Bryobacter aggregatus MPL3: one gene and its partner. Each later gene encodes a partner of the first gene's protein in a complex. Links are inferred from orthologs where the notes say so. Each region holds a gene or a part of one and is shown in the gene's direction. Other genes may lie near its edges.

Evidence for each region. Proteins that work in one complex are often made in the same cells at the same time.
Region 2: the proteins of trxB (region 1) and trxA are in contact, whole or in part, in a crystal structure (PDB 1F6M), measured with the Escherichia coli proteins. The link is inferred for Bryobacter aggregatus MPL3 from one-to-one orthologs.

Annotation. Positions count from the first base shown.
Region 1 is NZ_JNIF01000003.1:3,680,297-3,685,051, forward strand. The notes cover bases 824-3,730. They hold trxB (thioredoxin-disulfide reductase), read left to right. Parts: upstream 824-1,770; coding sequence 1,771-2,691; downstream 2,692-3,730. Other genes in these bases: M017_RS0117030 (PEP-CTERM sorting domain-containing protein), read left to right, coding at 918-1,697; M017_RS0117040 (SDR family NAD(P)-dependent oxidoreductase), read left to right, coding at 2,695-3,450; M017_RS0117045 (class I SAM-dependent methyltransferase), read right to left, coding at 3,430-3,730. In the rest of the region: feoB (ferrous iron transporter B), read left to right, coding at 1-791; more of M017_RS0117045, read right to left, coding at 3,731-4,122; M017_RS0117050 (sensor histidine kinase), read right to left, coding at 4,131-4,755.
Region 2 is NZ_JNIF01000003.1:3,848,040-3,852,585, forward strand. Bases 659-3,356 are described here. They hold trxA (thioredoxin TrxA), read left to right. Parts: upstream 659-1,690; coding sequence 1,691-2,023; downstream 2,024-3,356. Other genes in these bases: glgA (glycogen synthase GlgA), read left to right, coding at 659-1,641; M017_RS0117800 (S8 family serine peptidase), read left to right, coding at 2,167-3,356. In the rest of the region: M017_RS0117785 (tetratricopeptide repeat protein), read right to left, coding at 1-170; more of glgA, read left to right, coding at 220-658; more of M017_RS0117800, read left to right, coding at 3,357-4,464; M017_RS0117805 (HIT family protein), read right to left, coding at 4,451-4,546. UniProt on the Escherichia coli protein: Participates in various redox reactions through the reversible oxidation of its active center dithiol to a disulfide and catalyzes dithiol-disulfide exchange reactions.

The DNA of each region.
Region 1 (4,755 bases):
AGAACAAACGTGACCGGATCGCCACGATTCTCATTACGCCGCTGATGACCTGTTCTGCCCGCTTGCCGGTGTACACGATGCTGATCGCGGCATTCATTCCGAATCAGCCGCTTCTCGGTGGCATTTTTAGTGTCCGGGCCGCGGTGATGCTCGGTCTCTATGTTCTGGCCTTTGCTGCAGCTGCCGGGACCGCGCGCTTGCTGAAGAGCACGATCTTCAAATCAGAAGCGACACCTTTCGTGCTCGAACTGCCTCCCTATCGCGTTCCCAAGCTCCTGGGCGTCCTGTACCGGCTACTCGATCGCGCGAAGATCTTCCTCAAGCGCGCCTCCACCACCATTCTTCTCACCAGCATCATCCTTTGGACTCTTGCGCATCTCCCGCAGCAAGCAGGGACCAATCCGCCGATTGAAGAAAGCTATGCGGGTCAACTGGGCAAGGTGATTGAGCCTGTCATCCAGCCGCTTGGCTTCAATTGGCGCATCGGCGTCGGCCTCATCAGTTCTCTGGCTGCTCGCGAAGTGATCATTGGAACGCTAGGAACGATCTATGGCATTCAGGGAGAAGAAAATTCCGAAGGCTTGCAGGCTGCCCTCAAACGCGATCTCGATCTACCCGCTGCTGTGGCGCTCCTCATCTTTTTCGCATTTGCCTTGCAGTGCATGTCCACGCTAGCCGTCGTGCGGAAGGAGACGGGCACCTGGCTGTGGCCCATCTATCAGTTCGTTTATATGGGCTTTTTAGCCTATGTTTTCGCTTGGCTGGCCCATACTCTTCTCACCCGCATTTGAGGGGGGGGGATTGGGGGGCTAACCCTCCGCAAGTAGGGTTCTAGTACCAAAACATAGATAGTTCCGTATCTAGGTCCTTTCCCTGAGATTTATTCTCAGGTAGAACAAAGGAGATACCGAACTACAATGAAGCGCCTGCTCCTGCTCTCCACCTTCCTCACCTCGGGGGTTTTTGCAACCCCAATGGTTTACAACAACAATTATTGGTATTCGAGTTCTGACCCGAATCTCTACGGGCTGAAGGAGAATTTCCAGATCCAGAACATCTCGCTCGATGCTGTACAGAGCGGCGGCAACTTTACTGGTAAGTTTGTCGCGACGCTCAACTTCAATTTTGGGTCCAACACCCTGGGCCCCTACACACTGTCCGGACTTCAGATTTCAGCTGCCGATCTCTTCCTGGTCCAAGGGGGCGCAATTGCCTATGGCATCCCTCTCATCACGCACGGGGGCACCAAGTTCAATGGCACCTCTACCGGCAATGCGGCGGTCGATGCTGGCGATATCTACAAGATCGGCAATGGCATCTCGATTCTGACCTCCACCAACCTCAGCAGTGGCTATGGCGCCGGGAACTATGGCGCGGGCAGAAGTGTCTGGCTGAAGAATGATACGGGTTCCGTGTCGAGCTGGATTGCTGGCACCAGCACCCCCACCTTCAATGGCAACTGTACTTCTAGTGCTTGCAGCACTGCGGAGTTCAGCGTCAAGATCGAGATTTCTCATTCGGCAACCGGCGAATGGCTGAGCTTCCTCCAGGGCATTGCCAGCGGCGCCGTGACTCCGTACTTTACGGACTCCACCTGCGGCAATGACCTGCTCACTGGCGTGCCGGAACCGTCAACTTATGTATTGATGTCCGGTGGCTTGCTGCTGATGGGGCTTCGCCTTCGTCGTAAGAAGTAGTCACAGAAGCTTCTGAGTTGTAAACTTGAAGCAGGGCCGCACGGATCACCCGGGCGGCCCTGCACTTGTCTTTATGCATAATGTCGTGATTCTCGGTTCCGGCTGCGCGGGCAATACCGCAGCGATTTATACGGCCCGGGCTGGCCTGAAGCCTCTTGTCCTGATGGGCCGCGAGCCCGGGGGCCAACTTTCGATTACCTCGGAAGTGGAGAATTTCCCCGGCTTCCCCGAAGGCATCATGGGGCCGCAGCTGGTTGAGAATATGAAGCTGCAAGCGGAGCGCTTTGGCGCGGAATTCCGCCACGGCACCGTGATTGAATCCGACTTGTCGAAGCGGCCATTCCGCCTGAATGTCGATGGCGAGTGGATTGAAACCGCCACGCTGATTGTGGCCACTGGCGCCAGTGCGCGCTGGCTCGGCATTCCTGGCGAGCAACATCTGATCGGCAAGGGTGTCAGCTCCTGCGCCACTTGCGACGGTTTTTTCTATCGCAACCTGAAGATCATGGTGGTGGGCGGTGGGGATAGCGCGCTTGAGGAAGCAAACTTCCTAACCCGTTTCTCGAACGTTATGCTGGTGCACCGGCGCGAGCAGTTCCGTGGCTCAAAGATCATGATCGAGCGTGTGGCTGCCAACCCGAAGGTGCAGATGGTGATGAATACGGTGGTGGATGAAGTGGTGGCGAACGCGACTGGTGTGGTGGGCGCGGCGAAGCTGCGCAATCTGGTGACTGGCGAGGTGACGCACCAGGAAGTCGACGGCTTCTTTGTCGCGATCGGACATATTCCCAATACGAAGCCATTCATTGGGCAGTTGGATCTCGATGAAGAGGGGTATATTCTCTCTCATGGGGGGGCGCGTACGAACATTCCTGGCGTCTTCCACGCGGGTGACGTGCAAGACCGGCAGTACCGGCAGGCCATCACGGCCAGCGGCGCCGGTTGCATGGCCGCAATTGAAGCAGAACGTTTTCTTGAGGCTGAAGGACACTAAACCATGACCCTGGCTGGCCGAACCGCGATTGTCACTGGTGGGGCTTCCGGTCTCGGCGAAGCCTGTGTGCGTGCGCTGGCGGCTGCGCAGTGTACGGTTGTGATTGCCGATCTGAACGAAGAGAAGGGCACTGCCCTTGCGCATGAATTGGGGGCGCTCACGCAGTTCTGCCGCACGGATGTCTGCGACGAGGCCGATGTTCTAGCTGCGCTGGACGAAGGGGAACGGCTGGATATCGCGATCAATTGCGCGGGGATTGCGACAGCCGAACGGACTCTTGGCAAAGACGGCCCGCTTGATCTGGAGCGCTTTGAGCGCGTATTGCGCATCAACTTGTTGGGAACTTTCAACGTCACCCGTCTTGCTGCCGCAATGATGGCGAAGAATGAACCAGGGCCAGACGGGGAGCGGGGCGTGATTGTGAACACCAGTTCCGTGGCCGCCTTTGATGGACAAATCGGACAGGCTGCCTATGCCGCATCGAAAGGTGCGGTTGCCGCCATGACTCTTCCGCTGGCCCGCGAGTTTGCCCGGATTGGGATTCGAGTCCTCGCGATTGCTCCGGGACTCTTTCACACACCTTTATTAGCGGGCTTACCGGAAGAAGCAATGAAGCAATTGGCTGCGACTGTGCCCTTTCCTGCCCGCCTGGGAGAACCCTCCGAGTTTGCGAGCCTTGCTCTGCATCTGGTGCAAAACCGGATGATGAACGGCGAAGTGGTGCGGCTCGATGGCGCCTTACGAATGGCGCCGCGTTAGAACGATGCGTGATGGATAGAGCGTTTGTGTGATGGTGCGCTCTTTTTCCGTCGTGAAGCCGCAGGCTTCGAGGAGTTCAATCCCCCGTTTGTCCATTTGCTGGCCCCAGAAGGCTGGAACAAGCTTGGACGCAACCCGATAGGCACGATTGAAGTATTCGCGATTCTGGCCAATCATGATCAAGGTAAAGGTGCCACCGGGCTTCAATACGCGCTTCACTTCATTGAGCGTGCGCACAATGTCGTTTGAGGCGAGGAGTTCAAGCAGGTAACAGCACATCACCGCGTCAAAGCTTTGGTCGCGGAAGGGCATCATGCGCGCATCCGATGCCTCGATTGTGCAATTGATCTTGGGGTGTTCCCGACGCATGCGTTGCATGGTCATCGCGGCCATCTCCGGGGAGATATCCACACCTACATTCAGGCCTTTGCTGTTTCGCTCTGCGATGCGCGAGAACATTTCACCAGACCCGACCGCTACTTCCAACACGTTCATGCCATCCTTGATCGCGGCAAAATCGAGCGCGATGCGGTGGGCCTTAGCGTGAAAGAGATAGCTCGAAACCGGATAGACGCCTGCTACAAGACTGTAGATACGGCGTGTCCGATTGGCGATCGTGACTGGGATCCTCTCGGTCCGCCAGTTTTCGAGAATACCTTCGAGATTTGTCAACGCAACTGTTAGTGTATTCCAGTTATGGCCGTTTTGCTGGCCGGAATTTCAATCTCTGTGCGGGTTCCATGGCCGAGACGGCTGTCCACCGACATCCGGTAGCTGTTGCTGAACAGGACTTCGAGGCGCGCTTTCACATTGGAGACGCCGATTCCACTCCCGGTTCCGAAAAGATCGGCCATTTTTTCCTCCGGAATTCCTTCGCCATCGTCTTCCACCACCAGCAGCAGACGGTTCTCATCGACAATGGAGGCGCGTAGCCAAATCGTGCCGCCATCGAGCTTTCCGGCGAGCCCATGCTTGATCGAGTTCTCGATCAGCGGCTGCAGCACCATCGACGGAACCAGGACGTCCAGGGTGTTGGCTGCGACATCACGGACAAAGCGGAGCTTTTCTCCAAAGCGGACGAGTTCGATCGAGAAATAATCGTCGATGAAGGCCAGTTCATCCCGTAACGGCGCAAAGTTGTCGGTGTTCTTCATGGCGCGGCGCAGCACATTCGATAGCTTGTAGATCATGGCGCGCGCCCGGTCTTGATCGATGCGGATCAGGCTGGAGACGCTATTCAGGGTGTTGAATAGAAAGTGCGGATTGATCTGGCTGGTGAGTGCTGCCAGTCTTGCTTCTGCAATC
Region 2 (4,546 bases), 170 kb from region 1 along the record:
TGCCGAACCTGGGCCCGGATGGGGGAGTTCGCGGTGCTGTCGAGGTCGGCATCGTAACCGGCCGCGTTGATGGCGGCCATCACGACAAAGAGGTTCGGATTCACCTCCATGCTCGATTGGGCGAACAGACTCGCCGAGGCGAGCGACAAAATCAAAAAGAAGGTCTTCAAAGTGTCAGCTTAGCTCCCTTGGGTGCAGTCTGGCAGAATATACAAAGCTATGTCTCGTGTCCTGATGGTTTCGAGTGAAGCGGCTCCGTTCGCCAAAACCGGTGGTCTTGCCGATGTGCTGGGATCCTTGCCCCCGGAGTTGAATGCGCTCGGAGATGAGTGTGCCGTCGTATTGCCTCGCTATGGGGCAATAGACGTCCGAGCTTCCGAAAAGGTTTTCGAGAGGATGCGGATCTATCTCGGTGGCGGCTATTACGAGTGCGACATCTATCAAAAGGTGCAACGGGGCACGAAGTTCTTCTTTGTCGAACACCTTGGGCTCTATGGCCGCGACGGTTTTTATGGCGACCGCTATGGCGAATTCGGGGATAATCACGTTCGCTTTGCGGCCCTCTGCAGCGCGGCGCTGGGCGTAGCCCGCTACCTGTTTCCGACCCAGATTTTTCATTGCCACGACTGGCAGGCCGGCTTGCTGCCGCTCTTTCTCAAGAACTTTGTGACCGGCGACCCGGCCTTCTATGGGGCCAAGTCTCTGTTCACGATCCACAATCTCGGCTACCAGGGACTGGTAGACCGCTCGAAGCTGTGGGATGCGGGTGTCGAGGATCGCTTTTACCGGAGCGACCTGCTTGAGTTCAATGGGATGGCGAGCCTGCTGAAATCCGGTTTGGTCTTTGCCGATGCGCTGACGACGGTGAGTCCGCGCTATGCGCAAGAGATCCAGACGCCCGAATACGGATTCGGAATGGATGGGATGTTGCGGGCCCGTTCCGGGGTCCTGCACGGGATTCTCAACGGGTGCGACTATGAGGAGTGGGATCCGCGCACGGACCGCCACATTGTCGCGAATTACTCGGCGGACGAGCCGGGCGGCAAGGTGGGCTGTAAGCTCGCGTTGCTCGAGGAGTTTGGGATGGGGCATCGCATCGAGCGGCCGCTGATCGGCATTGTGTCCCGCTTGGCCACCCAAAAGGGCTTCGATCTGGTGGCGAGCGTGCTGGATGAGATGCTCGGATGGCGCGATGCGACGCTGATCGTGCTCGGGTCGGGGGAAGAGGCGATCGAGAATCAGTTCAGTTGGTATGCCAGCCGCTATCCGGACCGGATGATTTTCTGGAGAGGCTACAACAACGAACTGGCGCATCACATTGAAGCAGGCGCTGACCTGTTTCTGATGCCGTCGCGTTATGAACCATGTGGCCTCAATCAAATGTACAGTCTGCGCTATGGGACTCTGCCGGTGGTTCGCGCGACCGGTGGTCTGGATGATACGATTGATGCAGAGACGGGCTTCAAGTTCTGGCGTTTTGAGAGCTGGGATTTGGCAGAGTGTCTCCGGCACGCCCTGGCGGTGTATGGAGACAAGGACCGGTTCGAGAAAATGCGGCAGAGTGCGATGGGACGGGATTACTCCTGGGCGAAATCGGCCCGGCAGTATTCGGAACTGTACCGTGAATTGTTGGAGAGCTAGCTTGCAACTTTCCCGTTTGGTACGCATCTTAACCCTTGGAGATTGAATAATGGCTGGAGCAAATACACTTAATTTTTCCGATTCGGCTTGGGACACTGAGGTTTTGAACTCAGACAAGCCTGTCCTGGTCGATTTTTGGGCCGAATGGTGCGGACCGTGCCGGATGATTGCCCCGACTGTGGACGCTGTTGCTGATGAGTACAACGGCAAATTGAAGGTCGGCAAGCTGAATGTCGATGACAATGGTGGCACTGCCATGCGCTACAACGTGCGCGGGATTCCCACTCTTCTGTTGTTCAAGGGCGGACAGATCGTCGAGCAGCGCGTGGGCGCCGTCTCAAAGAGCGATCTGGTCAAGATGCTCGAACCGCACGTCAGCTAATCGCGACCTGGATCATTTTCCTCTGAAAAGGGAGAGCACCGGAAGGTTCTCTCCCTTTTTCACTTAACCTTTCTTTACACCGCAATCGAATCGAAACGCGACATCGAGGCGTCTGTTGGGTTGTTCCACTCAGTAGAGCTGTTATGCGTTTGATCTTCCTCCTCCTTCTCTCCCTCCCGTTCTGGGGACAATTCGTCCCGAACCAATACATCGTTGTTCTGAAGAATGAGCCTGGCGAAATGCGGCAGGCGGAACGGCGGACGCGTGTGCGGCAGCGCCAGAATGGAGTGCGCTCCGAACTCAGCGCGCGGGGCTTTCAGACCTTGGGGCATACCGAACTGGTTGCGAATGCGCTGATGGTGGAGGGGCAGAACGAAGAGACGGATGTCCGTCAATTGCGGCAGCTTGCCGGTGTCGAGCGCGTCCATAAGGTGCGGCTTTTCCAGAAGACTCTCGATCGGGCCGCGCAGGTGCATGCGGTGGCTGCTGCCTGGGAACGTCTGGGGCTCGAACATGCTGGGGCGGGCATGAAGATTGGAATTCTTGACAGTGGGATTGAGGCGAGTCATCCCGGGTTCCAGTCGGCGACTTTGCCTGTGCTCGAGGGCTTTCCGAAATGGAACTATGCGCGGGATCAGGCGTATACGAACAACAAGGTGATTGTTGCGCGCAGCTATCCGACTCTCTGGGCTTACCGGGACCCGGATCCGAGCGTTCTCGACCGCAGTGGGCATGGCACGGCGGTGGCGATGTCCGCCGCGGGGGTGAGCCATGATTCGCCGATCGGTCCGCTGGCCGGAATGGCGCCCGCGGCATATCTCGGGGTCTATAAGATCTTCGGCACCCCCGGTTACAACGACAGCACGACGGACTCGGCGATTCTCCAGGCGATCGAAGACGCGGTTTCCGATGGGATGGATGTGATCAATATGAGCTTCGGCTCAATGCTGGCGGCGAGGCCTGAGAATGATCCGATTGTGCAGGCGCTGGCGAAGGCGGAAGAGGCGGGGGTGATCGTTGTGGTTTCGGCGGGCAATGATGGCCCGGGCCATGCGACGCTTAGCTCGCCGGGTACGGCCCCTACTGCGTTGACGGTGGGCGCTTCAGAGAATGGACGTCTCTTTGCCGCGGGTCTGATTGCGGCGGATGGGAGTTCTGCGCCGGCGCTGGCAGGTTCGCAGACAACGGGGACCAATTCAATTGCGGCCGCCATGGTGAGCGCCGGCCTTGCCTGCGACCGCTTCTCTGGGGATCGCCTGCGCGGGCAGATTGCGTTGATTGTGCGTGGGACTTGCAGCTTTGAGGTGAAGATCAACAATGCGGCTACTGCTGGAGCCGTTGCCGCGGTGATCTATTCGGATGCGGCACGTTCGACCGACTTCATCACAATGTCTGCCGGTGCTGCGACACTGCCTGCTGTGTTTCTGCGTTATGCCGATGGGATTCGATATGAGGACGAACTTTCGAAGGCCGCCTCGCTGGATGTGACGCTGGACCTTGCGGTGAAGGCGCGGGATGTGAGTCCCGATCGTCTGGCCAGCTTCAGCGCGCGTGGACCTGTTTCGGGAGTGCCGATCAAGCCCGATCTGGTTGCGGTTGGGACGAATGTCTATACGGCGGCCGAGTCGAACTATGCGGGCGGCGAGGTGTATTCGGCAAGCGGTTATGGGTTGATCAACGGGACGAGTTTTTCCTCGCCGATCACGGCGGGTGCGGCTGCGGTGTTGAAGGCGGCACGCCCCGGATTGAAGCCGATCGACTATCGCTCTCTACTGGTGAATAGCGCGAAACCGCTGCCGCAGTTGACTGTAGTGCAAAGTGGCGCGGGGCTCTTGCATCTGACAAATGCGCTCGATGCGACGCTTCGCTTTGAGCCGATCAGCGTCTCGTTCACGGCGAAGGACCATACGATCCAGGTGACGAATCTGCAGAGCACGGCTGCGACTTATCAGGTGTCCGTGGAGGCGAAGGAGGGAATTGCTCCTGCGATCTCCACGAGCGAGTTGGAACTGCCGCCGCATGAAGCCGCGACGCTCACACTGAGTCTCGATCTGCCCGCGGTGGCTCCCGGTGCTTATTCGGGTGTTGTGCTGTTGCAGCAGGAAGGCGGCGCGGTCTTACGAGTGCCTTATTGGTATGGCAAGGCGAAGGAAGAAGCCGCAGAGATTCAGGTGCTCTACCAGGCGAGCAGCGCGCGGTCTGGAACGGTGCAGCAGGACTTGCTGTTCTTCCGGGTGATGGATGAGAACGGAATGGTGCTGGGCGCGAAGCCGAGCGTGACGGTGGTCAGCGGGGCAGGGAATGTGCGCGAGGTGCAGGACCGGGACTTTGATGTGGCGGGCGCGATTGGGGTGGAACTGGTGTTGGGGCGGGGGACGAATGTGATCGAGGTGGACGCCGGGAATGGGGTGACGCAGCGCTTCGCCTTTACAGGGCGCTGAGGGTCCAGTCGCAGGCGGTGAGTTTGGCAAGAGAGTCTTCGAGGCTCTCGGGGTGGACGCGGGTTTCGCCGATGACGGTCAT